DNA from 4 places in the Streptomyces sp. 11x1 genome. Region 4 is predicted to be linked to each of the others. Evidence: riboswitches for the same ligand, from Rfam matches in the RefSeq annotation. Region 4 holds a riboswitch; each other region holds the start of a gene.
What was found. Region 4 has a riboswitch for cyclic di-AMP ahead of P8T65_RS24475 (M23 family metallopeptidase). Riboswitches for the same ligand answer to the same signal wherever they lie in the genome.
Positions count from the first base shown of each region.

Region 1 (6,962 bases), 750 kb from region 4:
CCCGGCGCCGAATGCCCCCAGCTGAGGGTGTGGCCGACGGAGGGCATACTCGCGATCTTCCGATTCCTCTCGGACGAGCAGATCGACTTCGACGTGGACCTGCGGGAGATCCAGGGCCAGGACCGGCTCGACGCGTTCTGTGGGTTTCTGTGTGACCTCGGCCGCCACCTCGGCAAGCCGGTCGTGATGTGCCCGGAGGGGGCGTACGACCACCCGGTGCTCGGGTTCGACCCCGCGCTTGACCGCGTCCGCGTGCTGGGTGACTGAGGCCCCTCGACCCCCGCGGGGCGCGCGGACGACAAGACCCTGGCCGGGAGGGAGGTCGCCCGGGGCGCCCGCTACCGTCGACGGGTGACCGAGCAGCCCGTACCCAACCCCACCGGCACTCCCGCGGCGCCCCCCGCGCCCGACCTGTTCACCTGGGAGTTCGCCACCGATCCCTACCCGGCGTACGCCTGGCTCCGGGAGCACGCGCCGGTCCACCGGACCCGGCTGCCCAGCGGTGTGGAGGCCTGGCTGGTCACCCGCTACACCGACGCCAAGCAGGCCCTCGCCGACGCGCGCCTGTCGAAGAACCCCGCGCACCACGCCGAGCCCGCCCACGCCAAGGGGAAGACCGGCATCCCCGGTGAGCGCAAGGCCGAGCTGATGACCCATCTGCTCAACATCGATCCGCCGGACCACACGCGGCTCCGCCGCCTCGTCTCCAAGGCGTTCACACCCCGCCGCGTCGCCGAATTCGCCCCGCGGGTCCAGGAGATGACCGACCAGCTCATCGACCGCTTCGCGGAGACGGGCGAAGCCGACCTCATCCACGACTTCGCCTTCCCCCTGCCCATCCACGCCATCTGCGACCTGCTCGGCGTCCCCCGCGAGGACCAGGACGACTTCCGGGACTGGGCGGGCATGATGATCCGGCACGGCGGCGGCCCGAGGGGCGGTGTCGCGCGCTCGGTCAAGAAGATGCGCGGCTATCTCGCCGACCTCATCCACCGAAAGCGGGAAGCCCTCACCGCGCACCCCGCCCCCGGCGAGGACCTCATCTCCGGCCTCATCCGCGCCTCCGACCACGGCGAGCACCTCACCGAGAACGAGGCCGCGGCGATGGCGTTCATCCTGCTCTTCGCCGGCTTCGAGACGACCGTCAACCTCATCGGCAACGGCACCTACGCCCTGCTCACCCACCCCGAGCAGCGCTCCCGCCTCCAGACCTCCCTCGCCGCGGGGGAGACCGCGCTGCTCGAGACCGGCGTCGAGGAACTCCTGCGCTACGACGGCCCCGTGGAACTCGCCACCTGGCGCTTCGCGACCCACCCCCTCACCGTCGGCGGGCAGGACATCGCCCCGGGCGACCCCGTCCTCGTCGTCCTCGCGGCCGCCGACCGCGACCCGGCCCGCTTCGAGGACCCCGACACCCTCGACCTCTCCCGCCGTGACAACCAGCACCTCGGTTACGGCCACGGCATCCACTACTGTCTCGGCGCCCCCCTCGCCCGCCTCGAAGGCCAGACCGCGCTGGCGACGCTCCTCACCCGTCTCCCCGACCTTCGACTCGCGGTGGATTCAGCCGATTTGAGATGGCGAGGAGGGCTCATCATGCGGGGATTGCGCACGCTTCCGGTGCAATTCGCCCCGCAGGGGCGGTTCGTGGGTGGCGCGTGAACGGTACGTAGTAGTACCCGGGCAGCCCGTAGCCCTATCGCATTCCATGGCGAAAAGTGACACTCGCTCAACTCTGTGATCTCCACGTGATCTGCGCTGCATTAACTTGTGACAACTGATCGACTGCGGCTACGTTCACACGTCAGTGCGAAGGGGTCATCACACCCTTCACACCGGTCACTGCTGTCGTGTGAAAGGCAACCGCATGCTCTCCGGGAACGGTCGTCACCGTCGCCCCCGTCAGGCGCCCGCCCTCCTCGTCGCGGCCGGAGTGACCGGCTCGGCCATCGCGATCCCCCTGCTCGGCGCCACCGGCGCGAGCGCGGCCAGCGGAACCACCTGGGATCAGGTGGCGGAGTGCGAGAGTGGTGGCTCCTGGAGCGCCGACACCGGGAACGGGCGCTACGGCGGCCTCCAGCTCACTCAGGCGAACTGGGAGAAGTACGGCGGCCTCGACTACGCGACCAGCGCCGACCAGGCCAGCCGTTCGCAGCAGATAGCCGTCGCCGAGAAGGTGCTCGCCGACCAGGGCGTCGATGTCTGGGCCACGTGCGGTCTGCTGCACAACCTCGGCGGCGACTCCGGTTCGGCCGACGTGGACACGGGCGTCGCGGACGACTCGGCGAAGTCGGGTGATTCCTCCGAGTCTTCCAATTCCACCGATTCATCCGACTCATCCGACTCATCCGACTCATCCGATTCTTCGGATTCTTCGGATTCGTCAGGTTCGTCCACTTCGGCCGGGAAGGCCGACGGCTCCGACTCGGCCGGCTCGACCTCCGGCGGCGCCGACGGTTCTGCCAGGGCCGAGGCCGGCACGGACGACTCTGCGAACTCCGAGGGTGCAAAATCGGGCAAGTCGTCACAGGGTGAGAGCTCTTCGGCCGATGAGAGCGAGGCCGGCACCGGCCGCCACCGCGGCGCCAGCGCCGACGAGAGTGCCTCCGCCGACGCGGAGGCCGCCACGGACGCGGCCGCGGGCTCCCGTGCCGCCGACCCCGCCCCCTCCGGCCGTCACGCCTCCCGTGGCGGCGACACGGCGCGGGCGGCCGCGGACGGCGCGTACACGGTCCGTGCGGGCGACAGTCTGACGCGGATCGCCGACTCGCTGGACCTGGCCGGCGGGTGGCGCGGGCTGTACGCCGAGAACGAGGGCACGGTCGGAACTGACCCGGACCTCATCCTTCCCGGTCAGACCCTCGAAGTCGGTGCCGAAACGGGCGAAAAGTAGCGAGAGTTCGGGTCACCGTTCGCCCCTGAATGCCCGTTTTGATCTCCGTGGGAGATGAATCACAGATCCCCTGATCGTCTTTGAAATTCGGGCAATCACCTGTTTACGGTCGTGACCGCTCGCCACAGCGGGCCCCTGCGGTCGGTACGCCGAATCCTGCCAACGGCCGCAAGGAACAGTCGTCGCGTCAAGCGCCGTAGGCAGGAGCGGGGGACCCAAGGTAAGTGCCGGGTCCGGTGGTTGCGGCCCTTCGGGGCGTACGTCCGGAACCGGCTAGGGGTGAAGCCGTGCCACGTGAGCCGAGAGGCGAGCGGGCGCGGCCGGGCAACTCAACCGGCCCGAACCCGACAGCTCACCTCGCAGGCGTCGGTGAGGGGATCTCTCCATGCTGTTTTCCAGCAAGGGCAAGCACCGCCGTCCGTCCAAGGCCGCTCGTGCCGTCGCCGTCGCCGGTGTCACCGGCGCCGCCGCCATCGCCGCCCCGCTGATGGCCGCCGGCAGCGCCTCCGCCGCCACCGCCTCCGAGTGGGACGCCGTCGCCCAGTGCGAGTCCGGCGGCAACTGGTCCATCAACACCGGCAACGGTTACTACGGCGGCCTGCAGTTCGCGGCCTCCACCTGGGCCGGCTACGGCGGTACGCAGTACGCCTCCACCGCCGACCAGGCGACCAAGGCCCAGCAGATCGCGATCGCCGAGAAGGTCCTCGCGGGCCAGGGCAAGGGTGCCTGGCCGGTCTGCGGCAAGGGCCTGTCCAGCGCCTCGTACGACGGCGCCGCCGCCTCCTCGAACTCCGGTTCCTCGCAGAAGAGCACCCAGGAGAGCAGCAAGAAGAGCACCGAGGACACCCGCGCCTCCCGTTCCTCCGAGCGCGCCACCGTCGAGACCCCGACCGGCAAGAAGGTCAAGAAGGGTGACGGCGAGTACAAGGTCGTCACCGGCGACACCCTCAGCGCCATCGCCGAGAAGAAGAACGTCAAGGGTGGCTGGGAGAAGCTCTTCGAGCTGAACAAGGACATCATCGACGATGCCGACTTCATCTACCCGGGCCAGCAGCTCCACCTGAGCTGACCCCCGGCGTAGGCGACGGCCACCGCACGCCTGCCGCCCCCACGGTCGCCCCTACGGCCGGGCAGGCGGGGCGGGTTCGGCCGGGCCGAGAAATCGGGCCGCTTCCCGGCTGAACCACAGCCCGCTCACATCCGTGTCCTCCATAGTGAAGACCTCGTGAGGGCCGTCCCCCCGTCCCCACGGGCTCCCCGCTCCGGTGCGCATTCCCCCGTACGCACCGGGGCGGGGTTTTTTCATGCGCGCGGCTCCTCCGGACCCTTCCCGTTCACTTTCTCGCCCACCCCCCTTTGTTCCGGGCGGAAACAATAGGTACCGTCTGTCTGTCCACGGGACGGTCGGTCGGCTGCCGACGCGCCCGGGGCGGTTAGGCTCTAGTCGCAAGGCCCGCGGGCCCCGCACTTCCGCGTCACATCCCATGAAGGAGATGCTCGTGCCGTCCATCGACGTCGTCGTAGCCCGGGAAATCCTCGACTCGCGAGGCAACCCCACCGTCGAGGTCGAGGTCGGCCTCGACGACGGCAGCACCGGTCGTGCCGCCGTTCCGTCCGGCGCCTCCACCGGTGCCTTCGAAGCCATCGAGCTCCGCGACGGCGACCCCAACCGCTACCTCGGCAAGGGCGTCGAGAAGGCCGTCCTCGCCGTGATCGAGCAGATCGGCCCGGAGCTCGTCGGCTACGACGCCACCGAGCAGCGCCTGATCGACCAGGCGATGTTCGACCTGGACGCCACCGACAACAAGGGCTCCCTCGGCGCCAACGCCATCCTCGGCGTCTCCCTCGCCGTCGCCCACGCCGCCTCCGAGGCCAGCGACCTGCCGCTCTTCCGCTACCTGGGCGGCCCGAACGCGCACCTGCTGCCCGTTCCGATGATGAACATCCTGAACGGCGGCTCGCACGCCGACTCCAACGTGGACATCCAGGAGTTCATGATCGCCCCCATTGGCGCGGAGTCCTTCTCCGAGGCCCTGCGTTGGGGCGCCGAGGTCTACCACACCCTCAAGAAGGTGCTGAAGACCAAGGGCCTGTCCACCGGCCTCGGCGACGAGGGCGGCTTCGCCCCGAACCTGGAGTCCAACCGCGCCGCCCTGGACCTCATCCTCGAGGCCATCAAGGAGGCCGGCTACACCCCCGGCGAGCAGATCGCCCTGGCGCTCGACGTCGCCGCCTCCGAGTTCTACAAGGACGGCGTCTACACCTTCGAGGGCAAGGAGCGCTCCGCCGCCGAGATGACCGAGTACTACGCCGACCTCGTCGCGTCGTACCCGCTCGTCTCCATCGAGGACCCGCTGTTCGAGGACGACTGGGCCGGCTGGAAGACCATCACCGACAAGCTGGGCGACAAGGTCCAGATCGTCGGCGACGACCTCTTCGTCACCAACCCCGAGCGCCTCGCCCGCGGTATCGAGGAGGGCTCCGCCAACGCCCTGCTGGTCAAGGTCAACCAGATCGGTTCGCTGACCGAGACCCTGGACGCCGTCGAGCTGGCCCAGCGCAACGGCTTCAAGTGCATGATGTCCCACCGCTCCGGCGAGACCGAGGACGTCACCATCGCCGACCTCGCCGTCGCCGTGAACTGCGGCCAGATCAAGACCGGCGCCCCGGCCCGCTCGGACCGCGTCGCCAAGTACAACCAGCTGCTGCGCATCGAGGAGATCCTCGACGACGCCGCGGTGTACGCCGGCCGCAGCGCCTTCCCCCGTTTCAAGGGCTGACGGCAACAGTAGGAAGCGTCGTACGTACGTCCCCGTACCGGTCCCGTACCGTGTGCGGGGACGTACGCGCGTGCGCGCGGGAGAAGGCAGAAGCGGAAGGGGAAGCGGGACATGGCCGTGAAGGACCGGGACCGGGACCGTTTCTCCACCGCGACCCGGCTGAAGGTGCTCGGTGAGCAGACGGCCGCCCGGGTCTACCGCTCCCAGGCCAAGCGCCAGGTCCGCCGCTCCCGGCTGACCGGCCGGGCCGCGCTGCTCGCCCTGGTCCTCTGCTCGATGATCGTGGCGCTCGCCTATCCCATGAGGCAGTACGTCTCCCAGAGCGCCGAGATCGCCGACATGCAGCGGGAGCGGGAGGAGGCGCGCGAGCGGGTCGAGGAGTTGCGCGACCTCAAGGCGCGCTGGCAGGACGACGCGTACGCCGAGCAGCGCATCCGCGAGCGGCTGCACTATGTGATGCCGGGCGAGACCGGTTACACGATGATCGACCCGGACGCGGCGAAGCAGTCCCGTACGACCCAGGGGGCGGCCGACCGTCCCTGGTACACCAATGTCTGGGACGGGGTCGACAAGGCCGACGCCGCCGACAGCTGAACGGCCACCTTCGTGACCGTCAACCGATGAGCCACACCGAGGACTTGAGTAGCAGGTTATGCAGACCCCTCCGCCGCCCACCCCGCGCACCGAGCCGACCGACGCCGACGTCGAGGCCTTCCAGCAGCAGCTCGGGCGCCCGCCGCGCGGGCTGCGCGCCATCGCGCACCGCTGCCCCTGCGGACAGCCGGACGTCGTCGAGACGGCGCCGCGCCTGCCGGACGGGACGCCCTTCCCCACGACGTACTACCTGACGTGTCCGCGCGCGGCCTCCGCGATCGGCACGCTGGAGGCGAACGGCGTGATGAAGGAGATGACGGAGCGGCTGGGGACCGACCCGGAGCTGGCCGCCGCCTACCGGGCCGCGCACGAGGACTACATCGCCCGCCGTGACGAGATCGAGGTCCTGGAGGGCTTCCCCAGCGCGGGCGGCATGCCGGACCGGGTGAAGTGCCTGCACGTCCTCGTCGGCCACTCGCTGGCCGCCGGTCCCGGCGTCAACCCGCTGGGCGACGAGGCGATCGCGATGCTGCCGGAGTGGTGGGCCAAGGGCCCGTGCGTCGTGCCGGCGTCGGCGCCCGAGAAGACCGAGCAGGAGGAGGACCAGTGACCCGGGTCGCCGCCGTCGACTGCGGTACGAACTCCATCCGGCTCCTCGTCGCCGACGCCGACCCGGCCACCGGTGAGCTCGTCGA
Region 1 covers NZ_CP122458.1:6,327,167-6,334,128, forward strand. Annotated here, with positions in the region: gene P8T65_RS27840 (hypothetical protein) at 1-267, shown strand, start outside; gene P8T65_RS27845 (cytochrome P450) at 352-1,662, shown strand; gene P8T65_RS27850 (transglycosylase family protein) at 1,868-2,893, shown strand; cyclic di-AMP (ydaO/yuaA leader) riboswitch at 3,076-3,274, shown strand; gene P8T65_RS27855 (transglycosylase family protein) at 3,279-3,962, shown strand; gene eno (phosphopyruvate hydratase) at 4,387-5,673, shown strand; gene P8T65_RS27865 (septum formation initiator family protein) at 5,785-6,267, shown strand; gene P8T65_RS27870 (DUF501 domain-containing protein) at 6,326-6,877, shown strand; gene P8T65_RS27875 (Ppx/GppA phosphatase family protein) at 6,874-6,962, shown strand, end outside.
Region 1: it holds a riboswitch for cyclic di-AMP, as region 4 does, so the genes downstream of both, P8T65_RS27855 (transglycosylase family protein) here and P8T65_RS24475 (M23 family metallopeptidase) in region 4, are expected to answer to the same signal.

Region 2 (6,962 bases), 4.1 Mb from region 4:
CCAGTACGCGGTCGAGAGCACCGACGTGCGTGCCGCGCGGGCCATCGGCGACACCACCGGGCTCGTGGCGCTGCGCCGGCTGTGCCACGAGATCATGCCGCTGGACGAGACACGGCTTCTGGAGGCCCGGGTCGTCGTCGCGTTCTGGGGCCGTGCCCTGCACGACCCGCGGATGGCGACCGTCCACGTCACCGCCGTGCACCGGTGGCGGCAGCGGATGACCGACTGTCTGGCCGAGGCCAGGGCGGCCGGCGAGATCCGGGGCGCCGCGCCGGACGAGCGGAGCGCCGACGCGCTGCTCGCGGTGCTGGCCGGTTTCCAGGTCAACGCGCTGCTCGTACCGCACACCGCGACGCCGGACCACCAACGGGCCGCCCTCGACAGCCTGCTGGCGTCCTTCTAGTGCCAGGAAGGCCGCCCATTCATCTCATGAGCCCGAATCATGAACCCGAAGGTCCGCCCGGGACCTGCATGTGGGGGGCGTTCCTCGCCACCACCGCCCTGCGCGAGCGCGGCATCATTTCCGAAGATCGCCCGACGCGGCCAACCGCACGGCTCGGGCCTGGGCACAGTCCGGCAAGCAAGACGGAGAGGTATACGAGAGGAACCGGTGGTTGAGGCCTCCTAGTAGACTGTCGCGACTAAGTGTCGTTATGGTTGGTGGAGTTGGTGTCGGGCAGGCTTCGCTTGATGCTTCCGTCCGGCCGGGCAGGGGGTGCTGTGTCCTCGCAGAAGAAGTATCCGGTTGTCTTGAGTGCCGAAGACCGTCGGGCGTTGGAGCGTGTGACGACGACGGGGGTCCGCAGCGCGTCGATGATCAGGCGGGCGCGGGTGCTGCTCGCGTTGGACACCTCGGCCGGCGAGGTCGCTCCGCGGGCGGTGATCGCGGAGCGGGTCGGGGTCTCGTGCGATTCGGTCCGCCTGATCTCGAAGCGGTATGCGGAGACCGGCGGCGATGTGTGGGCCACGGTCGGCCGGAAGGAACGCGCACTGCCGCCGGTGCCCTCCCCGGTGACCGGCGAGGTCGAGGCAAGACTGATTGCGCTGGCCTGCTCGACGCCGCCCGAAGGACACGCCCGCTGGTCGCTGCGCCTGCTGGAGAAGCACGTCGCGCTGGCCGAGGACATCCCGGATCTGGACCACTCCACGATCGGGCGGGTCTTAAAAAAACGGAACTGCGCCCTCACGTGAAGAAGTGCTGGACCATCCCGCCGGCCGCGAACGCGGCCTTCGCCGCGGCGATGGAGGACGTCCTGGCGGTCTATCACCGGCCCTTCGACCCGGCGCGCCCGGTGGTGTGCATGGACGAGAAGCCGTACCAGCTGCTCGGCCACGTCCGTGATCCGCTCCCCGCGCGGCCGGGCCGTGACCGGCGCGAGGACAACGAGTACGTCCGCTCGGGGACCTGCTCGATCTTCTGCTGGGTCGAGCCGCTGCGCGGATGGCGGCGCGTGGACGCGCAGTCCCGCCGGACCAGGGTCGACTGGGCGCACCAGGTCGAGCACCTGCTGACCGTGGACTATCCCGACGCCGCCACGGTCGTGCTGGTGATGGACAACCTCAACACCCACACCACCGCCTCGCTCTACGAGGCGTTCGACCCGGCAAAGGCCTTCGCGCTGGCCCAGCGCCTGGAGATCCACCACACCCCCAAACACGGGTCCTGGCTCAACATCGCCGAGATCGAGCTCTCCGCGCTCACCCGTCAGTGCCTGGACCGCCGCATCGACGACCTCACCGTGCTCAACACCGAACTCGCCGCCTGGCAGCAGCACACCAACAGCAACCAGCGCCAAGTCGACTGGCACTTCACCACCGACGACGCACGCGTGAAACTGCGCCACCTCTACCCAACCACACGACGAAATTAAGCCGCGACAATCTACTAGGTTTCTCAGGCCACCGCTCGGCCCTCAAGCCACGAACTCGGCCCTCAAGCCACCGTCTCGATCCGCAACCTGATGTCGTCCGGCGACAGCTGCCCCTTCGCCGACACATGGTCCCCGGAGGACTCCCCCCGCAGCCGGCGACCGATCCACGGCACCAGATACTCCCGCGCCCACTGGATGTTGTCCCGCCGCATCTCCAGCGTCCCGCGCGGCGGCAACGGCGGCCACGGCTGATCGGGATCCGCCGGAACCTCGACCCCCAGCACCTGCCCGGCCCGCAGGGCGACCCGCGTGTGCCCCTCCGGGGAGAGATGCAGCCGGTCCAGGTCCCAGGCCCGCCGGTCCTGCACCGTCTTCAGCGACCACAGGTCCAGCACGGGGCACCCGTACCGGTCGGCGATGGCCCGGACATGCAGGTTGTACGTGGCGATCTTGCCCCGCAGATGCTTCAGCACCGGCACGTCACGGGTGTCGAACCCGGTCGTCACCATGACCGTGCCGACGGCCGAGGTGAGCCTGACGACCGCCCGCTCGAACCGCTCCGCGACCTCGTCGGGATCGGTGCCCGGCCGGATGATGTCGTTGCCGCCCGCGCAGAAGGAGATCAGATCGGGGGCGAGCTCCAGCGCCCTCGGCACCTGGTCCTCCACGATCTGGTCGAGGAGCTTCCCCCGCACGGCCAGGTTGGTGTAGTCGAAGTCGCCCTCGGGCAACCGGTCCGCGAGAAGCACCGCGAACCGGTCGGCCCAGCCGACGAACCGCCCGTCGGGCCCGGGATCGCCGACGCCCTCGGTGAAGCTGTCCCCCAGCGCCACGTACGACCCGATCATTGCTTTGCTGCCCTTCGAATCGTCTGTCACATCGGGCCATGATTCACCTTCGGATGTGACCTACGCGACCGTAACAAGGGCTTGACGGACGGTGAGATAGACCACGTGTCAAGTGTCGATCAACCCGGAATACCCGGGCCCCGTCAGTGGAGCCCCCCATACCCGGAAGCCCTCGAACCGGAAGTGGCCCCAGTGGTCCGGCCCGCGCCCGCGGCCCTTCCCGGGAACGCCGAAGGCCGGACCCCGGTCATGGGGTCCGGCCTTCGGCGGGTGCGGCGGCGTGGATCAGATGCCGACGCCCTTCGAGCGGAGGTACGCCAGCGGGTCGATGTCCGAGCCGTAGTTCGGGCTGGTGCGCATCTCGAAGTGGAGGTGCGGTCCGGTGACGTTGCCGGTCGCGCCCGAGAGGCCGATCTGCTGGCCGCCGCTCACGGACTGGCCGGCGGAGACGGAGATCGAGGACAGGTGGGCGTACTGGGCGTAGTAGCCGTCGGCGAGCTTGATGACGACCTGGTTGCCGTACGCGCCGCCCCAGCCGGCCGAGACGACGGTGCCCGCGCCCACGGCCTTCAGGCTGGTCCCGGTCGGGGCCACGAAGTCGACGCCCGTGTGGTAGCCACTGGACCACATGCTGCCGGCGGCCTTGTACGCGGTACCGACGGTCGCGCTCAGGATGGGCCGGCTGAAGCCGGAGGCGTTGGACGACGACTGGCCGCTGCCCGTGGAGGTCGACGCCCGGGTGTCCTTCGACTCCTGCTTCGCCGCACCCGAGGACTTCGAGGACTTCGATGTCTGGGAGGACTCGGCGGGCTTCGAGGACTGCGACAGCTGCGGCTTGGAGGACGAGCGCGACGTCTCGCTCGACGCGGCCCGCTCACCGATGGTGAGCTTGAGCCCCGGGTGGATGAGCGAGGGGTCGGAGCCGACCGCCTCACGGTTGTCCGAGTACAGCTGCTTCCAGCCTCCCTCGACGTCCTGCTCGTCCGCGATCTTCGCGAGGTAGTCGCCGACCTTGACCGAGTAGGTCTTGGGAGCCGCCTTCTTGGTGGTGGTTCTCTCCGCCTGCGCGGCCTTCTCGGCCTGCTCGATCCGTGCGCCCGCCTCGGCCGCGGCCTTCTCGGCGGCGATCGTGGTCGCCTTCTCGGAGACACCGGAGACGGTGGCGCTCGGGGTCGCGGCGTGGACGCCTGCGGCTCCGATCAACGGCAGCGCGAGCGCCGCGCCACCGGTCCCGGCGGCGGCGATCGAGCGGGTGAAGCGCTGGGACTTCGGACGGCGGTGCTTACCCTTCGCGGGCATGGCGAATTCCTCTCCGGCGCCTGCGAGGTGAGCTGTCGGGTGCGGACTGGAGATGTCCGGCCGTGCTTGCGCACGGCTTTACCCCTAGCCGTTCCGGAGACCGGAACAGGCGGTGATTCCTGTGGGTCCCCCGCTCCTGCCGTGGATCGGGTCGGTACGCGGCTCCGGTCGGCGGCAGGATTGGGCGTCCGTCCGGATTGACGCCGAACGTAAGCGACTTGTGCCCACAGAGACAACCATTGGGACTTCCTGTGCCTCTTCCTCCCTGATCCTTACTTCAATTCGCCATCACGCTCCGTCAATGACCGGTCTAGCGCGTATTCCAACCTCCCTGGAAATCAGCGCGAATTACGTGGACATGTCGGCAACGGAACGTCACGAATATGACGCTGCTCACGCACCTACGGCCCAGTAAGCTTTATTCCAGGGCTTGTTGGAATTACAGCTTCATTTCGGGCAGATCGCTCAAGTGCGACGTAGGCGGATAACCTTCGCATCGAAGTCGCCGCGCAACCCCGTCGGCAATCCATGGTGCGCCAGCACGGCACCTCGGTACGTTTCGCCCGTTTCGCGGCACTCGTACGTCGCCCCCGGATCCAGCCCGCGCAGCCGGAGCGGGGCGAGCGACTCTCCGTAGTGCTGGGCCTGGAGCAGCGCGAGGACGACCACCTCGTCACCGTGGACGTACTCCACGGCGCTCAGTCCTCCCGTCGGCGGCCGCAGCCGGTACAGGTCGCCCCGCTGCACGACCGGCCGGATCTCCTTGTACAGCTCCACCCACTCCCGGGCCTCGACCAGCTCCCCCTCGCTCCACTCGGTGAGGTCGCCGCCCACGCCGAGCACACCCGCCATCGCACTGACGAACCGGAACCGCAGCGAGCTGGCGCGCCCGTTGAGCTGGTTGTTCGGGCTGTCGGTGACCCACGCGGCCATGCTCCGGGCGGGATGGATCTGGCTGAAGCCGTGCTGGATGGCGAGCCGGTCGAGCGGGTCGGTGTTGTCGGAGGTCCACACCTGGTCCGTCCGCGCCAGGACCCCGAGGTCGATCCGGCCGCCGCCACCCGAGCACGACTCGAACGCGACCCCCGGGTGGGCGGCCCGCAGCCGGTCCAGCAGGGCGTAGAAGGCGTGCACGTGCTCCACCCACAGCTTCTGCGGATAGGGCTCGCCGGGCCAGCCGGCATCGGTGAAGCAGCGGTTGAAGTCCCATTTCACATAGTCGATCGGGGCGCTGGACAGGAGGGTGTCGAGCCGTTCCCAGAGGTATTCCTGGACGTCCTCGCGCGCGAGATTAAGTACGAGCTGATTGCGCAGCTCCGTCCGCTTTCGCCCCGGTTGGAACTGCGCCCACTCGGGGTGCGCCCGGTACAGCTCACTGTCCGGGTTGACCATTTCCGGCTCGACCCAGATGCCGAACTGCATCCCGAGGGCGTGCACCTGCTCGGCGAGCGGCTTGAGTCCCTTCGGGAAGCGGTCCGGATTGGGGGTCCAGTCGCCGAGGCCGGCCCGGTCGCTGGTCCGCGCCCCGAACCAGCCGTCGTCCACGACGAACAGCTCGACCCCGATCGCGGCGGCCCGCCGTGCGAGCGCCCCCTGCTGTTCCTCGGAGATGTCGAACTCCGTGGCCTCCCAGGAATTGAAGAGCACAGGCCGATCCCGGTCCGCGTCCGGGATGACATACGCCCGCTGGTACGCGTGCCAGGCGCGGCTCGCCCCGCCGAAGCCGCCGTCGCTCCACAGGCCGGCGAAGACGGGCGTGGTGAACGTCCCGCCCGTCTCCAGCAGCAGAAGTCCGGACTCGTCGTAGCCGGCGCCGCCGGTGATCTGCACACGGGCGTCCGGGAGTTGGGCCACCGCGATCCGCCAGGAACCCGACCAGCCCAGGGCGCAGCCGTAGACCTCGCCGCGCTCCTCGATGGCGTCGGTGTCGAGGGCGACCCAGGGCAGGTGCTGATGACCGGTGTGTCCGCGCCGGCTGCCGAGGACCTTCTCGCCGTAGGTGAGGTCGGCGCGCACGAGCCGGGACTCGGCCGCCCACCGCCCGTGCAGCTGGGAGAGACGCCAGGTGTCCTCCTCACGCCGGGGCAGCGTCCAGGTCGCCGAGTCGGCCCGCAGCAGCTCCGCCGCCGGGCCCTCGTTGACGAGGGTCACCCAGCGCTCGACCACGTCGTCGCGCATCCGGTAGTGCAGGGTGATCCGGAGTCCGTCGTCGGTGAAGCGCAGCCGCAGCTCGTCGCCGTCGGTCTCGTACTCCTGGAAGGTCCACTCGGTGCCGCGTCGCTTCTCCGTGCGCACGGAGAGCGCGGGGCGGGTGAAGCGAGGTCCGCCCTCGACCGGGTACTCCTCGTGTCCGTCGACCGGGGCCTCGAAGGGCCGGTACGGCAGCCGCTGCCGTGCGGCCAGCTCCTCTGCGTCCGCGAGGGAGATCCGGGGACCCCAGTGCAGGTGCAGCAGCTCGTCGTTCTCGGTGAGCCGCAGGGCATAGCTGCTCCCGGGTCCGCTGAGAAGCCAGGTCCGGCCGTCAGTTCCGATGTCCAACATCAAGCCCTCACAGATTCGAACAGGTGCGATCGGGTTCCGACATCATCGCAGGTCGCCGCGGGCGCTCGACGGCGCCTGTGGACAACCGCCGAGACGCCGGCACAGCGGCCTGTGGACAACTGCTCGGGGCTCGGGCGCCCGGCTGTGGACAACTCATTGGTGTACGCACCCATGTCGTATCGTCGAGTGCGCGCCTCGATGCCGAGTGCGCGGCCGTCGGCGGCCCGCGCGGACGGCCGGATGGGAGGGAGCCCCAGTGACGCAGCAGATCCCGTCGACCGAGCCCGAGCTGACCGGAGTGCGCAATTTCCGCGATGTGGGCGGCCTGCCGACCGTGGACGGCCGTCGGGTGCGTCACGGGGTGCTGTTCCGCAGCGGCCACCTGGCGCACGCCACCGACGAG
Region 2 covers NZ_CP122458.1:1,443,378-1,450,339, forward strand. Annotated here, with positions in the region: gene P8T65_RS06480 (TetR/AcrR family transcriptional regulator) at 1-403, shown strand, start outside; gene P8T65_RS06485 (helix-turn-helix domain-containing protein) at 784-1,191, shown strand; gene P8T65_RS06490 (IS630 family transposase) at 1,188-1,871, shown strand; gene P8T65_RS06495 (SGNH/GDSL hydrolase family protein) at 1,934-2,719, opposite strand; gene P8T65_RS06500 (M23 family metallopeptidase) at 3,005-4,018, opposite strand; cyclic di-AMP (ydaO/yuaA leader) riboswitch at 4,023-4,181, opposite strand; gene P8T65_RS06505 (alpha-galactosidase) at 4,484-6,559, opposite strand; gene P8T65_RS06510 (tyrosine-protein phosphatase) at 6,816-6,962, shown strand, end outside.
Region 2: it holds a riboswitch for cyclic di-AMP, as region 4 does, so the genes downstream of both, P8T65_RS06500 (M23 family metallopeptidase) here and P8T65_RS24475 (M23 family metallopeptidase) in region 4, are expected to answer to the same signal.

Region 3 (6,962 bases), 1.6 Mb from region 4:
GCACCGAGGCTCAGAAACACGCACGAAGACGCACTAAGACCGTGCCGCAACTGCGCGACCGGCAGCTGACCGGCGACGAACAGGCCGTGCTCGCGCAGAATGTCGCCCGCTGTCGGGCCGTGCTGGACTGGATCGAGACCACTGCCGAGACCGGCAAGGTCGACATGGACGAGAAACCCGCCCGCCTGCTGCGGAGTGAGTAGTGGCACGCAAGCGCTCCCCGGCCGCGGAGCGCCACGCCGACCTGGTCCGCACCGCGCTGTTCGAGGTCGCGCCCGCCGGCATGACGCTCACACGGCTGATGGGCTCGTGCGAGCTCAGCCGCTGGCAGACCAGACGCGGGCTCGGCGCGCTGCGGGACATGTGCGCCGAACGCGGCTGGCCGCCGGTGATCTGGACCCGGGAGCTGGGCTATTACTTCTGCGCGAGTGAGGAGGAGCTGGAGGAGCGGGAGCGGGCCTGGCTCAGTGGGAAGCTGACCCAGTTCCGCCGGATGATCACGGGCACGATCGGCCCGTACCTGGCCTTGTTCCCAAAGAGCACGTGGGCCGGCTACCTCAGCAACCAGATGAAGGCGATCGAGTCGAACCTCGCGATGGCCGCCCGGCCACCGCGCTGACACCTCCGGGGCGGGGCGCTCACCGCCAGATCAGGAGCCGGGGCCGGCCCCAGCGCCCCCGCCGCCACTGCCGCGACCACGAACGCCTCCCCGTGATGAGCAGATCCCTCATCACCTGGGCGGCCATCACCCTCATGACCCGCCGCCTCACCCGCCGCAAGGCGCGCCCCGTGGATCGACGCGACGTCACCCCGTACTACCTGGCACAGGCAGCGGCTGGCCTGCCGCCCAACCTGCGGTACCGGCCCGGTCACAGCGGCTTCCGACAGTCCAGCGGAGGCGGACCAGGCACTGGGTTGACCGACTCAGGGCTTGCTCGTCCAGGTCTGGGGGACGGCGATCGTGGCCGTCTGCGCTACGTGGTCTGAGAGGTACGCCATGCCGCCCAACGGCATCGCAACCGGTTCGGTGAAGAGGAGTTCGGTCCTGGTGACGGTGTAGCGATCGGGGTCACCATGGACGAGCAGGTAGTCGACCCGGTAGGCCGCGGCACCGGCGGGCAGCAGTTCGGCGTGGAAAGTGGGCAGGTCCGCCGCGGCGAACGGGTCCCGCCACGCGCCTGCGTCCACGACCGCCTCGTACAGAGCGGAACCGCTGGGGAGGTTGAAGTCGCCGCTGGCGATCATCAGCTCCGTGTCACCGCCGCGGGCCGCCCGCAACACCTGGTGGACCCTCCTCAACTGCGTTGACTGGAGGGCTTCGTGGCGGTTGCCCGCCGACCAGTCCCCGTCCCTGTTCGCGGTCAGATGCACGTTGCCCACCACCGTACGGCGTCCGGAGACCTCGAAGGTCAGCACGCCTTGAACGCTGCTGCCCAATGCCAGCGCGCAGCGGAACAACAGGCCGCCGGTCTGCGGACGCGTGCCGCGGAACGAGACGTATCCGACCGACCGCAACGGCGTCCTGGAGAAGGAGACCAGGCCTCCGGCGGGCTGGCCGAGGAATCCGGTGCCGCGGGCGACGAACAGGAAGGACGGCAGATGCCTGCGCAGAAACCTCTGCAGTCCCGGCGTCCAGACCTCCTGACCTGACCTTCACGTTCACACAGTCGATGAAGACGACCGGGTAGACGCTGTCCAGCGGACGGTTCTGCCATTCCGTCATGCCGGCCATCACACTGTCGGTGATCGTGGAGATCGTGGACTTGGAGATTTCCGCGCCGTACACCTCGGCGAGATGCGCGGAGATCTCCCCGTGCGTGAGCCCTTTCGCCGACAGCGACAGAACCATCTCGTCCACGCCGCCCATACGTCGCTGACGCTTCCTGACCAGCTGCGGTTCGAACGATCCGGCCCTGTCCCGCGGCACCGCGATCTCGACCGGCCCCGACTCGGTGATCACCGTCTTGGAGCGGTGCCCGTTGCGGTAGTTGTCCCGACCGCCCTCGGCCCGCTCACCGGGCTCGTGCTCCAGATGATCGGTGAGCTCGCCCTCCAGCGCGGACTCCAGCACCCGCTTGGTCAACTGCTGCAGGAGGCCGCCCTCCCCGGTGAGCTTCACGCCACCGGCCTGAGCCCGGGCAACCAACTCGGCGACCAGCCCGTCATCCACGGCGCCCGTCCCGCTCACAGCGGCCTTCCCGGCCTCGGTGTCACTCGTCACGTCAGTCATCAACTGTCGCTTCCAGCTCGGGAGTTACACCACTCACCGTACAGACCCCCGCCTGGCGGTAGCGGACCTTTACAGCTCTGGCCTCAGCCGTTGGCTCTCGACCCGAGACGTACGACACTGCCACCCCCGATATACGTAACCGAAGGGACACAGAAGGTGATCCCGGCCGAAGCTGCCCATGGACCGCGCCGTCCCATGCGCCAGGGGAGCGCAAGAATGCTGTGAGTGGCCAAGAGTCACTCTACGGAGCGATTCTCAGCGACCTGTCGTAGGCGACAAGTTGACGACAGATCGCTGAGAATCCGACAGATCTAAAGCGGCCGTACACCCGGTCACGCGGGCCGCACCACGCTGTGGATCGAGGACTCGCCGTCGTAGAAGATCGACTCCTCGCGGACGTACGTGCCTGGCTTGGGGGCGTGGATCATCATGCCGTTGCCGATGTAGATGCCGACGTGGCCGATGTTGTCGTAGAAGAAGACGAGGTCCCCCGGCCTGGCGTCGGCGAGGGGGACGGTGGTGCCCGCCTCGACCTGGTCGTAGGTGGTGCGCGGGAGGTCGACGCCGGCGGCCTTCCAGGCGGCCTGGGTGAGGCCGGAGCAGTCGTAGGAGCCGGGGCCGGTGGCGCCCCAGACGTACGGCTTGCCGATCTGCGCGCGGGCGAATGCCAGGGCCTTGGTGGCCTTCGTGGCGTAGGTGGAGTCCTCGACGGGAGCGGTGGTCCCGCTGGTGCCGGGAGACGTCTCCGTGTCGGCGGCGGTCCCTCCCTGGGTCTCCTGGGTCTCCTGGGTCCCCTGGGCCTCCTGGGTGCTCGGGGACTCCTGGCTCGCCTGCTGCGCCGCCTGCCGACGCGCGAGTTCCTCCGCCTTGCGGTCGGCCTCCTCCTGCTCGCGCTGTTCGATCGCGGCGAGCCGGGCCTTCTCCGCGGCGGTGAGGGTGGAGAGCAGTTCGCGGGCCTCGGCGAGCTTCGCCTGGACCTTGGCCTTGCTGGTCTTGAGGGCGTTCTGCGACTCGGTGAGCTTCTCGAGGCTGTCGCTCGCGGTCCGGCGCTGCTCCGCCGCGTCGGCCTGCTCGGTGACGTACGCGTCGACGGCCTGCTTCTGACGGTCCGTCATCCGGTCCATCAGCTGGTTCTGGTCGAAGTAGTCCTGCGGGTTGTCCGCGAGGAGCAGCGAGGCCTGGTCGGGGGCGGACGCGCCGTTGCGGTACTGGGCCGCGGCGAACGATCCCAGTTCCTCCCGTGCCTCGTTGAGCTTCTCCGTGCGCTTGGCGACGTCGTCGAGGAGGGTGTCGACCTTCTTCTTCTGCTTGGTCGTCCTCTCCTTGGCCGCGTTGTAGTTCTCGGTCGCCGACCCGGCCTGGCGGTAGAGGTCGTCGACCTTCTTCTCGACGTCCTCCAGGCTCGGCCTGTCGTCGTCGGAGGGTGCGGCGGTGGCCGTCTGGGAGAGCAGGGCCACGGAGGTGAGGGCGGCCGTGGCGAGAGCGGGGGTGCGTATGCCCGCGCGCGTCCGGCCGGTCGGACGCGGCTTGCGGTGCGGCGCCATGGTGCGGCGTCTCCTTCCGTAGTCCGCCTACCGAGTTAGCTGTCGGGTTCGGGCGCAAGCTTCGGAAGGTTTGCCCTGCGGCCCTTGCCGCGAGCGGCGGTCGGGTCGATTCACCCCAGAGGTCGGTGGGTCCCCGGCTCCGGCGCCGCGAGAGGCGTACCGGACTCGGCGGGGGCCGTGCGGCCCGGCGACGTTCGCCGGTTGTGTCGTACGACCCAAGAGAAGAAGTTAGCCAACTCGTGGGTCCCGTGTGAAGGTTGATGTTCGATATGCCCGATACGTTTTCGTGACCTTAGCCTCTTGCGCGCGACAGGCGGTAGGCTCGATCGCTCACCGTCGTGAGGTGAGCGCGGTGAGTGGTGGGTGTGGACTTCCCGGGGCGGCCCCCCGCTGTCAGTGGGGGCGCCTAGACTCGGAGAGCGATGAGCAGCCTCTTTGACGACAGCTTCCTGGCGGACCTCCAGGCCCCCCGCGGCCACGCGGAGGAGCCCCCGCCGCCGCCCGAGGACGATCATGTACCGGAGCCGCTTCCGGACGATCTGTTCGGCGGGAAGTTCGACGTGCCACCGGACCGGGACGAGTACTACCGCGGCGGTGCCCCCCGCCCGGCCCTCGACGCGGCGGCCCTCCTGGACGGGCTGAACGAGAACCAGCGCGCGGCCGTGGTGCACGCCGGCTCCCCTCTGCTCATCGTCGCCGGCGCGGGTTCCGGCAAGACCCGTGTGCTCACCCACCGCATCGCCCATCTGCTCGGCGAGCGGCATGTCCACCCGGGCCAGATCCTCGCGATCACCTTCACCAACAAGGCCGCCGGTGAGATGAAGGAGCGCGTCGAGCAGCTCGTCGGCCCGCGCGCGCACGCGATGTGGGTCATGACCTTCCACAGCGCGTGCGTCCGGATCCTGCGGCGCGAGTCGAAGAAGCTCGGTTTCACGTCCTCCTTCTCGATCTACGACGCCGCCGACAGCAAGCGGCTGATGGCGCTCGTCTGCCGTGATCTGGACCTCGACCCGAAGCGCTTCCCGCCGAAGTCCTTCAGTGCCAAGATCTCGAACCTGAAGAACGAGCTGATCGACGAGGAGGACTTCGCCGCCCAGGCCGCCGACGGCTTCGAGAAGACCCTCGCCCAGGCCTACGCGCTCTACCAGTCGCGCCTCCGCGAGGCGAACGCGCTCGACTTCGACGACCTGATCATGACGACGGTCAATCTGCTGCGCGCCTTCCCGGACGTCGCCGAGCACTACCGGCGTCGCTTCCGTCATGTCCTCGTCGATGAGTACCAGGACACCAACCATGCCCAGTACGCCCTGGTCAGAGAGCTGGTCGGCACCTCCGAGCACCCGGTGGACGTGCCACCGGCCGAGTGGGACGTGCCGCCGGCGGAGCTCTGCGTCGTGGGTGACGCGGACCAGTCGATCTACGCCTTCCGCGGCGCGACCATCCGCAACATCCTCCAGTTCGAGGAGGACTACCCGGACGCGACGACGATCCTGCTGGAGCAGAACTACCGCTCCACGCAGACGATCCTCTCCGCGGCCAACGCGGTCATCGAGCGCAACGAGTCCCGCCGCCCGAAGAACCTGTGGACCAATGCGGGCGCCGGTGCGCAGATCACCGGCTATGTCGCCGACACCGAGCACGACGAGGCCCAGTTCGTCGCCGACGAGATAGACCGACTGACGGACGCGGGCGAGGCGAAGGCCGGCGACGTCGCCGTCTTCTACCGGACGAACGCCCAGTCCCGTGTCTTCGAGGAGGTGTTCATCCGCGTCGGCCTGCCCTACAAGGTCGTCGGCGGGGTGCGTTTCTACGAGCGCAAGGAGGTCCGGGACGTCCTCGCGTATCTGCGTGTCCTCGCCAACCCCGAGGACTCCGTCCCCCTGCGCCGTATCCTCAACGTGCCCAAGCGCGGCATCGGCGACCGTGCCGAGGCGATGATCGACGCCCTCTCCCAGCGCGAGAAGATCAGCTTCCCGCAGGCCCTGAAGCGTGTGGACGAGGCGTACGGCATGGCGGCCCGGTCGACCAACGCGGTCAAGCGGTTCAACACGCTGATGGAGGACCTGCGGACCGTCGTCGAGTCCGGCGCCGGACCGGCGACCGTCCTGGAAGCCGTCCTCGAACGCACGGGCTATCTGGCCGAGTTGCAGGCATCCACCGACCCGCAGGACGAGACCCGGATCGAGAACCTCCAGGAACTCGCCGCGGTCGCCCTGGAGTTCGAGCAGGAGGCCGGTGCCGCGGAGGGCGAGACCGAGGGCGGTGCGGCGGGGACGACCTCCGCCGGGCTCGCCGACTTCCTGGAGCGGGTGGCGCTGGTCGCCGACTCCGACCAGATCCCCGACGAGGAGGAGGACGGCTCGGGCGTCATCACGCTCATGACCCTCCACACCGCCAAGGGCCTGGAGTTCCCGGTGGTCTTCCTCACCGGCATGGAGGACGGCGTCTTCCCGCACATGCGCGCCCTCGGCCAGACCAAGGAACTGGAGGAGGAGCGCCGCCTCGCGTACGTCGGCATCACCCGCGCACGTGAACGGCTCTACCTCACCCGGTCGACGCTGCGCAGCGCCTGGGGACAGCCCTCGTACAACCCGCCGTCCCGGTTCCTGGAGGAGATCCCGGCCACTCATCTGGAGTGGAAGCGCACGGGTGCCTCCGCGCCGGTGTCCTCGGGTCCGGCCGCCGGTATCGCGGCGTCGCTGTCGTCCTCCCGCTCCCGTTCCTCGGCCCGTGGCGCGTCCGGCTTCGCGACCCGCCGCGGCGACGAGAAGCCGGTGGTCTCCCTCGCCGTGGGCGACCGTGTCACGCACGACCAGTTCGGCCTCGGCACGGTCGTCGGCGTCGGGGGCTCGGGAGCGAACGCGGAGGCGACGATCGACTTCGGCGACACCAAGCCGAAGCGGCTGCTGCTGCGGTACGCGCCGGTGGAGAAGCTGTAGCGGACGCGCCCCGCGCCGTGCTCAACGAGAAGGGCCCCTGCTCAGCAGGGGCCCTTTCGTCTTGTCCGTGCGCGCCAGGCGGGTGCCGGCTGACTGTTACGTCGGGTCCAGCCCGTGGCTGCGCAGCCACGACAGCGGGTCGATGGCGGAGCCGCCCGCCGGGTGGACCTCGAAGTGCAGATGCGGCCCGGTCGAGTTGCCCGAGTTGCCCGAGTAGGCGATGGTGTCGCCGGCCTTGACGGTCGTACC
Region 3 covers NZ_CP122458.1:3,976,304-3,983,265, reverse strand. Annotated here, with positions in the region: gene P8T65_RS17230 (DUF6192 family protein) at 1-203, shown strand, start outside; gene P8T65_RS17225 (RacP protein) at 203-619, shown strand; gene P8T65_RS17215 (hypothetical protein) at 925-1,281, opposite strand; partial or broken gene P8T65_RS17210 (transposase) at 1,640-2,230, opposite strand; gene P8T65_RS17205 (NlpC/P60 family protein) at 2,563-3,774, opposite strand; cyclic di-AMP (ydaO/yuaA leader) riboswitch at 3,783-3,955, opposite strand; gene pcrA (DNA helicase PcrA) at 4,197-6,713, shown strand; gene P8T65_RS17195 (M23 family metallopeptidase) at 6,810-6,962, opposite strand, start outside.
Region 3: it holds a riboswitch for cyclic di-AMP, as region 4 does, so the genes downstream of both, P8T65_RS17205 (NlpC/P60 family protein) here and P8T65_RS24475 (M23 family metallopeptidase) in region 4, are expected to answer to the same signal.

Region 4 (6,962 bases):
TTCCACGACCTCGTCGACGGCCGGGAGCACCTGGCGATCGTCCTCGGCGACCCCGCCCCCGGCACGGCCCCGCTGGTCCGGCTGCACTCCGAGTGCCTGACCGGTGACGTGTTCGGCTCGGCCCGCTGCGACTGCGGTCCGCAGCTGCGCGAGGCGGTGGAGCGGATCGCCGACCGCGGCGGCGTCCTCCTCTACCTCCGCCAGGAGGGCCGGGGCATCGGCCTCTACAACAAGCTGGACGCATACGCCCTCCAGGACCAGGGCCTCGACACCTACGAGGCGAACGCGGCGCTCGGGCTGCCGGAGGACGCCCGTGACTACACGGCGGCGGCCCAGATGCTGGGCGCCCTCGGTATCGACGAGCTGGACCTGCTCTCCAACAACCCCGACAAGGCGCAGCAGCTGCGCGGCCTCGGCGTGGCCGTGCGCGACCGCGTGCCCACGGGCGTCTTCACCACCGCCCACAACGTCCGCTACCTGCGCGCCAAGGTCCTCCAGACCCAGCACACCCTCCCCCTCCACGAGCTGACGGGCGCGACGGGACTGACCGGCCTCTCGACGGGCTGAGCCCCGCCCGGCTTCCCGATGGCCTCAACCCGTCCGCCCTCCGCGTCCCTCCCCCCGTCTCTCCGCTAGGCCCTGTCGTCACATTCCCGCCTGCCCCGCGACGCCATGCTCGCGCTCTCGACGCACCGGGCACCGACCCGAGTACGCCCGGTACGCGAGTCGGTGCCCGGCACGCCGAGAGCACGCTCCCCCGGTCTCGGCTGTGCTCGACCGGGAGGTACCCCCACGACGCCGCCAGGCCGCCCTTCGGGCGACGACGGGAATGTGACGACAGGGCCTAGCCCACTCGGCCCCGTCGGCTCGCCCCACCGCCCACCCCCGGAAACCCTGTATCCGTGGGGCAGCGAGAGGGTACGGAGGTCATGCGGGAGCCGGGTGGGCGGCGGTTCTCGTACGCCCGCAGGCTCGCCTGCGTCCTTCCCGTGCTGCTGATCGCCGTCGGACTCTTCTACGACCACTTCACCCCGCGCGAGTTCACCGCGGTCCCCTTCTTCATCGCCGCGCCCCTGGTGGCGGCCCCGCTCTTCTCGTTGCTCGGCACGGTGGTCATCGGCGCCGCGTCGGGGGTCGGCATCACCGGCGTCCGCCTCTACTACGACGACGCAGGCCATGAGGACGCGATCACCGAGATCGCCACGGTGGCCACCGCCGCCGTACTGGCCGTACTGATCAACCGCCTCGTCCGCCGCAGCGACGCCCGGCTCGCCACCGCCCGGGAGATCGCCGAGGCGGCGCAGCGGGCCGTGCTCCCGGTGCCGCAGGAGCGGATCGGCGGGCTGGAGATCGCCGCGCGGTACGAGGCCGCGCAGGCCGGGGCGTCGATCGGCGGCGATCTGTACGCGGTGCAGGACTCGCCCCACGGCGTACGGCTCATCGTCGGCGACGTACGCGGCAAGGGGCTGGGAGCGGTGTCGGCGGTGGCGGTGCTGATCGGGGCGTTCCGGGAGGCGGCCGAGCAGGAGGCGACGCTCGAAGCGGTGGCCCAGCGGCTGGAACGGGCGCTGGCCCGGGAGGGGACGCGGCGGGAGGCGGCGCGGAGTGACGGGGCGGTGGAGTACGAGGGGTTCGTGACGGCCGTGCTCGCGGAGTTCCCGCACGGCGCGGGCCGCGCCCGGATCGTCAACCGGGGCCACCCCTCGCCCCTGCTGCTGCATGCCGACGGCACGTTGTGCACCCTGGACGCCCCGCAGCCCGCGCTGCCGCTCGGCATGGACGACCTGGGCACCTGGCCCGACCGCGCGGAGGAGACCCGGTTCCCGTCCGGCGCCACGCTGCTCTTCTACACCGACGGCCTGTCCGAGGCGCGCGACGCGCACGGTGTCTTCTACGACCCGGCCGTGCGCCTCTCGGGCCGTGGGTTCACCGCCCCGGGCGCCCTGCTGACGACGCTCGCGGAGGAGGTGCGGCGGCACACGGGCGACCGCACGACGGACGACATGGCCCTCTTGGCCGTCCGCCGCCCGTGAAGTATGGCCGTCGGGCGTTCGTGAAGTGTGGCCGTCCCACGTCCGCGAGGTGGAGATGTCACCGAGCGTGTCCGCCCCGCCGTTCTCCGTATAAAAACTGACGCCACGTCAGGTCAACTGTTACTCGCGAGTAAAGGTCAACTCGCCCGTTTTCAGACCCTCATGACCCGTAAAGTCCCGCGCGAAAAACGGAACGATCATTCAGAACAGCTTGGAATGGAGTGCTCGCGTCTATTAACGTTCGATAACGCAGCGCGGTCGTCCCAGCCGTCACAAGAGACGGCTCCGTGCTCACGCGCCGAATCCCGCAAGGGAACCGGGGAACCACCAACCCTGGGGTGAATCGCACGGAAACCGCCGTGGCATTACGCACGACCGGTTTACGCGCGTAGGAGACCTTCCTGCTCCGAACCCGTCAGCTAACCCGGTAGGCGAGAAGGAAGGAAGGAGTACGCCCACGTGGCGTCGAACCGGTCCGCGACCGAAGCCCCGTTCGTGCCGGCCCAACGTGACGGCGAGAGCCAGACGTTCGGCTACGGCAGCTACAACAGCGACAACGAGGGCCCCTGGCAGGAGTGGAACCCCAGCGAGGATTCCCTTCGCCCCGTTCGCGGTCGGCACCGCGTGGCCAAGAAGAGCGGCGTACTCGCCCGTAACGGTCTCGCCCGCAGCTCCACGGTCCTCGGCGTCGGTGTCATAGCCGCCGTCAGCGGTGCCGGGATGGCGAGCGCACAGTCCGGCAAGGCCCCCGTCTCCATATCGATACCCGACCTGCCGAACGTCGGCTCGGTCTTCGAGGACGAGGCCGACGAGCCGGAGCCCCAGGGTTCCACCTCCCCCCTCAGCAACGCGGGGCTGATCGCCGCCGACACCGAGCAGGGCACCGCGGACGCCGGTGAGGCGCTGCGCGCCCGCATCATGGCGCAGGCCGAGTCCCAGCAGGACGCCTTCGACAAGGCCGCCGCCGAGGCCGCGCAGACCGCCGCCGCGGAGCAGGCCGCCGAGCAGGCCGCCAAGGAGAAGAAGGAAGCCGAGGCCAAGGAGGCCGCCGCCAAGAAGAAGGCGGAGGAGGAGGCCGCGGCGAAGAAGGAAGCCGAGCGTCTCGCCGCCCTGGCCAAGCAGTTCACGCTTCCCACCTCCTCGTACACCCTCACCTCCAGCTTCGGTCAGGCCGGCCCGTACTGGTCCTCCGGCTACCACACCGGCCTCGACTTCGCGGCCCCCACCGGCACCCTGATCAAGGCCGTAGGCAGCGGCACCATCACGCAGGCCGGCTACGAGGGCTCCTACGGCTACAAGACCGTCCTCACCCTCGATGACGGCACCGAGATCTGGTACGCCCACCAGTCCTCCATCGGCGTGAGCGTCGGCCAGAAGGTCGCCACCGGCGACGTCATCGGCCGCGTCGGCGCCACCGGCAACGTCACGGGCGCCCACCTCCACATGGAGGTCCACCCCGGTGGCTCCACCACCGGCATCGACCCGGCGGCCTGGCTCCGCAGCAAGGGCCTCAACCCGTAACGGCCGGCATCACACCCGAAGCAACGACGCCGCGTACGCCCCTGGGCCTACGCGGCGTTCGTCTTGTCCCCTGCGACGCCCTGGACCTCCCCGGACCCCGGCCCTCTCGGCTCCCCGGAGAACTCCCCTGTAGACAGAAGGGCCGGCAGACATGGCGAAGAGCGCACTTCTCGTGATGGACGTCCAACGCGACGTCGTGGCCATCGCGGACGACGGGTCCGGATATCTGCCGCGCCTGCGCAGGGCGATCGACGGAGCCCGGGCCGCCGAGATCCCCGTGATCTACGTCGTGATGGGGTTACGGCCGGGCGCGCCGGAGATCAGCCCGCGCAACAAGGCGATGGCGAACGTGGTGCGGGCCGGCCTGTTCACCGAGGGCGAGCCCGGCACCCAGATCCATGACGAGGTCGTGCCCCGTCCGGGCGAGGTCGTGGTCACCAAGAGAAGGGGGAGCGCGTTCTCGGGCAGCGACCTCGACCTGGTGCTCAGGGCGCGCGACATCGACAGCCTCGTCCTCACCGGCATCGCCACCAGCGCCGTGGTGCTGTCCACCCTGTGGCGCGCCATCGACCTGGACTTCGGCGTCACCGTTCTGGCGGACGGCTGCCTCGACACCGATCCCGAGGTCCACACGATGCTCACCGAGAAACTGTTCCCGCAGTGGGCCGAAGTCCTGACGGTCGAGGACTGGCTCACGGCCATCGCATCGCGCTAGGCCCTGTCGTCACATTCCGGGGCCGCCCTTCGGGTGACGACGGGAATGTGACGACAGGGCCTCGTACACGTCGTCCCGCCCCGCCCCGCCCTGCCCTGCCCTGCCCTGCGCGGCGTCGGCGTCGATCTCGATGGGAATGTGGGCGTCCGGTCCGCTCGTTGACATCGGACATGACTTCTCTTCGCAAGCTGGGCGCATCCGACATCGAGGTCTTCCCGCTCGCCCTCGGTGGCAACGTCTTCGGCTGGACCGCGGACGAGGCGCGGTCCTTCGCCGTCCTCGACGCGTACGCGGCCGCGGGCGGCAACTTCGTCGACACCGCCGACTCCTACTCGGCCTGGGTCGAGGGCAACGAGGGCGGTGAGTCCGAGCGGATCATCGGCAAGTGGGTCAAGAGTCGCGGCAACCGTGACAACGTGGTCATCGCGACCAAGGTGAGCCAGCACCCCGAGTACCAGGGCCTGACGGCGGCCAACATCAAGGCCGCCGCCGACGCGTCCCTGGCCCGCCTCGGCACGGACCACATCGACCTCTACTACACCCACTTCGACCAGCCCGAGGTCCCCGTCGAGGAGATCATCACCGCCCTCGACGACCTGGTGAAGGCCGGCAAGGTCCGCGCGATAGCCGCGTCCAACATCACCCCCGATCGACTGAAGGCCTCCCTGGACTTCTCGGCCGCCGAGGGCCTGGCGCGCTACGTGGCGCTGCAGCCCCACTACAACCTGGTCTCCCGGGACACCTACGAGGGCGCCCTCCAGTCCGTCGCCGTCGACTCAGGCCTCTCCGCCGTCCCGTACTTCGCCCTCGCCATGGGCTTCCTCACGGGCAAGTACCGCCCCGGCGCGACGGTCGACAGCCCCCGGGCGGCAGGCGCCGGCGCCTATCTCGACACCCCGGCCGGCCCGCGCGTCCTCGCAGCCCTGGACGACATCGCCACGTCCCGAGGCGCAGCCCACGCCACGGTGGCCCTGGCCTGGCTGGCCGCCCAGCCGACCGTCACGGCCCCCATCGCCTCCGCCCGCTCCCTGGACCAACTCCCCGCCCTCCTGGCCGTAGCGGACCACACCCTCACCCCCGAAGAACTGAACCACCTGACGGAGGCTTCGGCGTAGTCCTGGTACTCCTGGTAGTCCTCACAGTCCAGGTACGCCAACGGGCGGCGCGATGGGCTGCCCGGAAGTGACTTGGGGCCTTGGCGGGGGAGGAGGAAGCGGGTCGTAGGCGGGCGAAGGCAGAGCCGAGGGACGGAGCGGGAGGCGCGGTCGGGGCGCCGGCAGGTCGGGAGCGGTTCTGTTCCCCGACATCGGGGGCCGCACATGGAGACGCGCGCCCCGGACGAAACGGCCCCGACCCCGCGCCGACGGCTCGCGAAGCAACTCGCTAGTACCGATAGGGGTTGTACGCGGGGTACGCCGCCACCCCATATGCCCCATACACCCCACACCCCACAGGCTGCCCGTACGCCCCGCATTCATGGCCGTACCCGTGCCCGTAGCCGTATCCGTACTTCGCCCCCACCTCCCGCCCCGCATACCCCATGGCCGACCGGGCCAACTCCCGCCTGCGCCACAGCTCGAACAGCAACTCCCGCTCCCGCAGCGCGAAGTCACCCCCGGCCCGCCCCCGCAACCCCCGATACCGATGGAAGGCCAGCTTCGTCGCGTAGACCTCGTACTCCGCGATCGACCGAGCGCCCGCCTTCCCGAAGTGGTGCGCCGCATACTCCCGCGCCACCCGCCGCCCCCGCATCGACCCCAGCACATACGGCTCGACAGGCGTCAGCCACCCCGCGCCCGCATACGCCGGCAACGCCTCCCGCACGGTCCGCAACTCCCGCTGCCGGGCCCAGATCACCCACCACGTCAGCAGCCCGAACGCCGGCACCATGAACCCGGCGTACACGGCGAAGAACCCGTACTCCCCGAACGTCGCCGACCCGTTCCAGACCGAGTGCATCCCGATGGCGAGCAGCAGCCCGCCCGCCGGTACGAGCACCCGCCGCACCCGCTGCCACTCCGCGGAGAACGCCGCCACCCCGAACCCGATCCCCGTCAGCACGGTGAACAGGGGATGCGCGAACGGCGACATGATCACCCGCACGAAGAACGTGGCCGCGGTGACCGACGCGAGACCGCTCCCCCCGCTGAGCTGGTCCGTCCCGAACGCGGTCCCCAGGTACAGGATGTTCTCGGTGAAGGCGAACCCCGTCGCGGTGAAGCCCGCGATCACCACCCCGTTAACGACCCCGGTGAAGTCCCGTCTCCTGAACAGGAACACGAGTAAGACGGCGGCGGCCTTGGCGGTCTCCTCGACCACGGGGGCTATGACGGTGGCGCCCAGGGTGTCGGCGTGCGAGGGATCGGCCGTGGCCGTCGCTATCCACCGCGTCGCGAAGCTGTTCGCCACGATGGCTATCAGCGCCGCCGCGCACGCCCCCCAGGCGAACGCGAACACCAGGTTCCGCCATGGCCCGGGCTCCACCCGGTCCAGCCACCGGAACGCCGCCATCAGCAGAGGTACGGGCAGCACTGCGAGCCCGAGTCCGACGAGGAACCCCTCCGTGCCGGTCTGTTCCCGGACGAGCGCGAGGATGACGAGCCCGGAGACCGCGAGCAGTGCTATCAGCGCCCCGTATCTGACGCTCTTCCGCTGCCACCAGCGAGTGGGCCTGAACGCATACCCATCGGTGG
Region 4 covers NZ_CP122458.1:5,579,359-5,586,320, forward strand. Annotated here, with positions in the region: gene ribA (GTP cyclohydrolase II) at 1-567, shown strand, start outside; gene P8T65_RS24470 (PP2C family protein-serine/threonine phosphatase) at 930-2,033, shown strand; cyclic di-AMP (ydaO/yuaA leader) riboswitch at 2,320-2,482, shown strand; gene P8T65_RS24475 (M23 family metallopeptidase) at 2,493-3,554, shown strand; gene P8T65_RS24480 (cysteine hydrolase) at 3,706-4,269, shown strand; gene P8T65_RS24485 (hypothetical protein) at 4,279-4,434, opposite strand; gene P8T65_RS24490 (aldo/keto reductase) at 4,440-5,384, shown strand; gene P8T65_RS24495 (PrsW family intramembrane metalloprotease) at 5,653-6,962, opposite strand, start outside.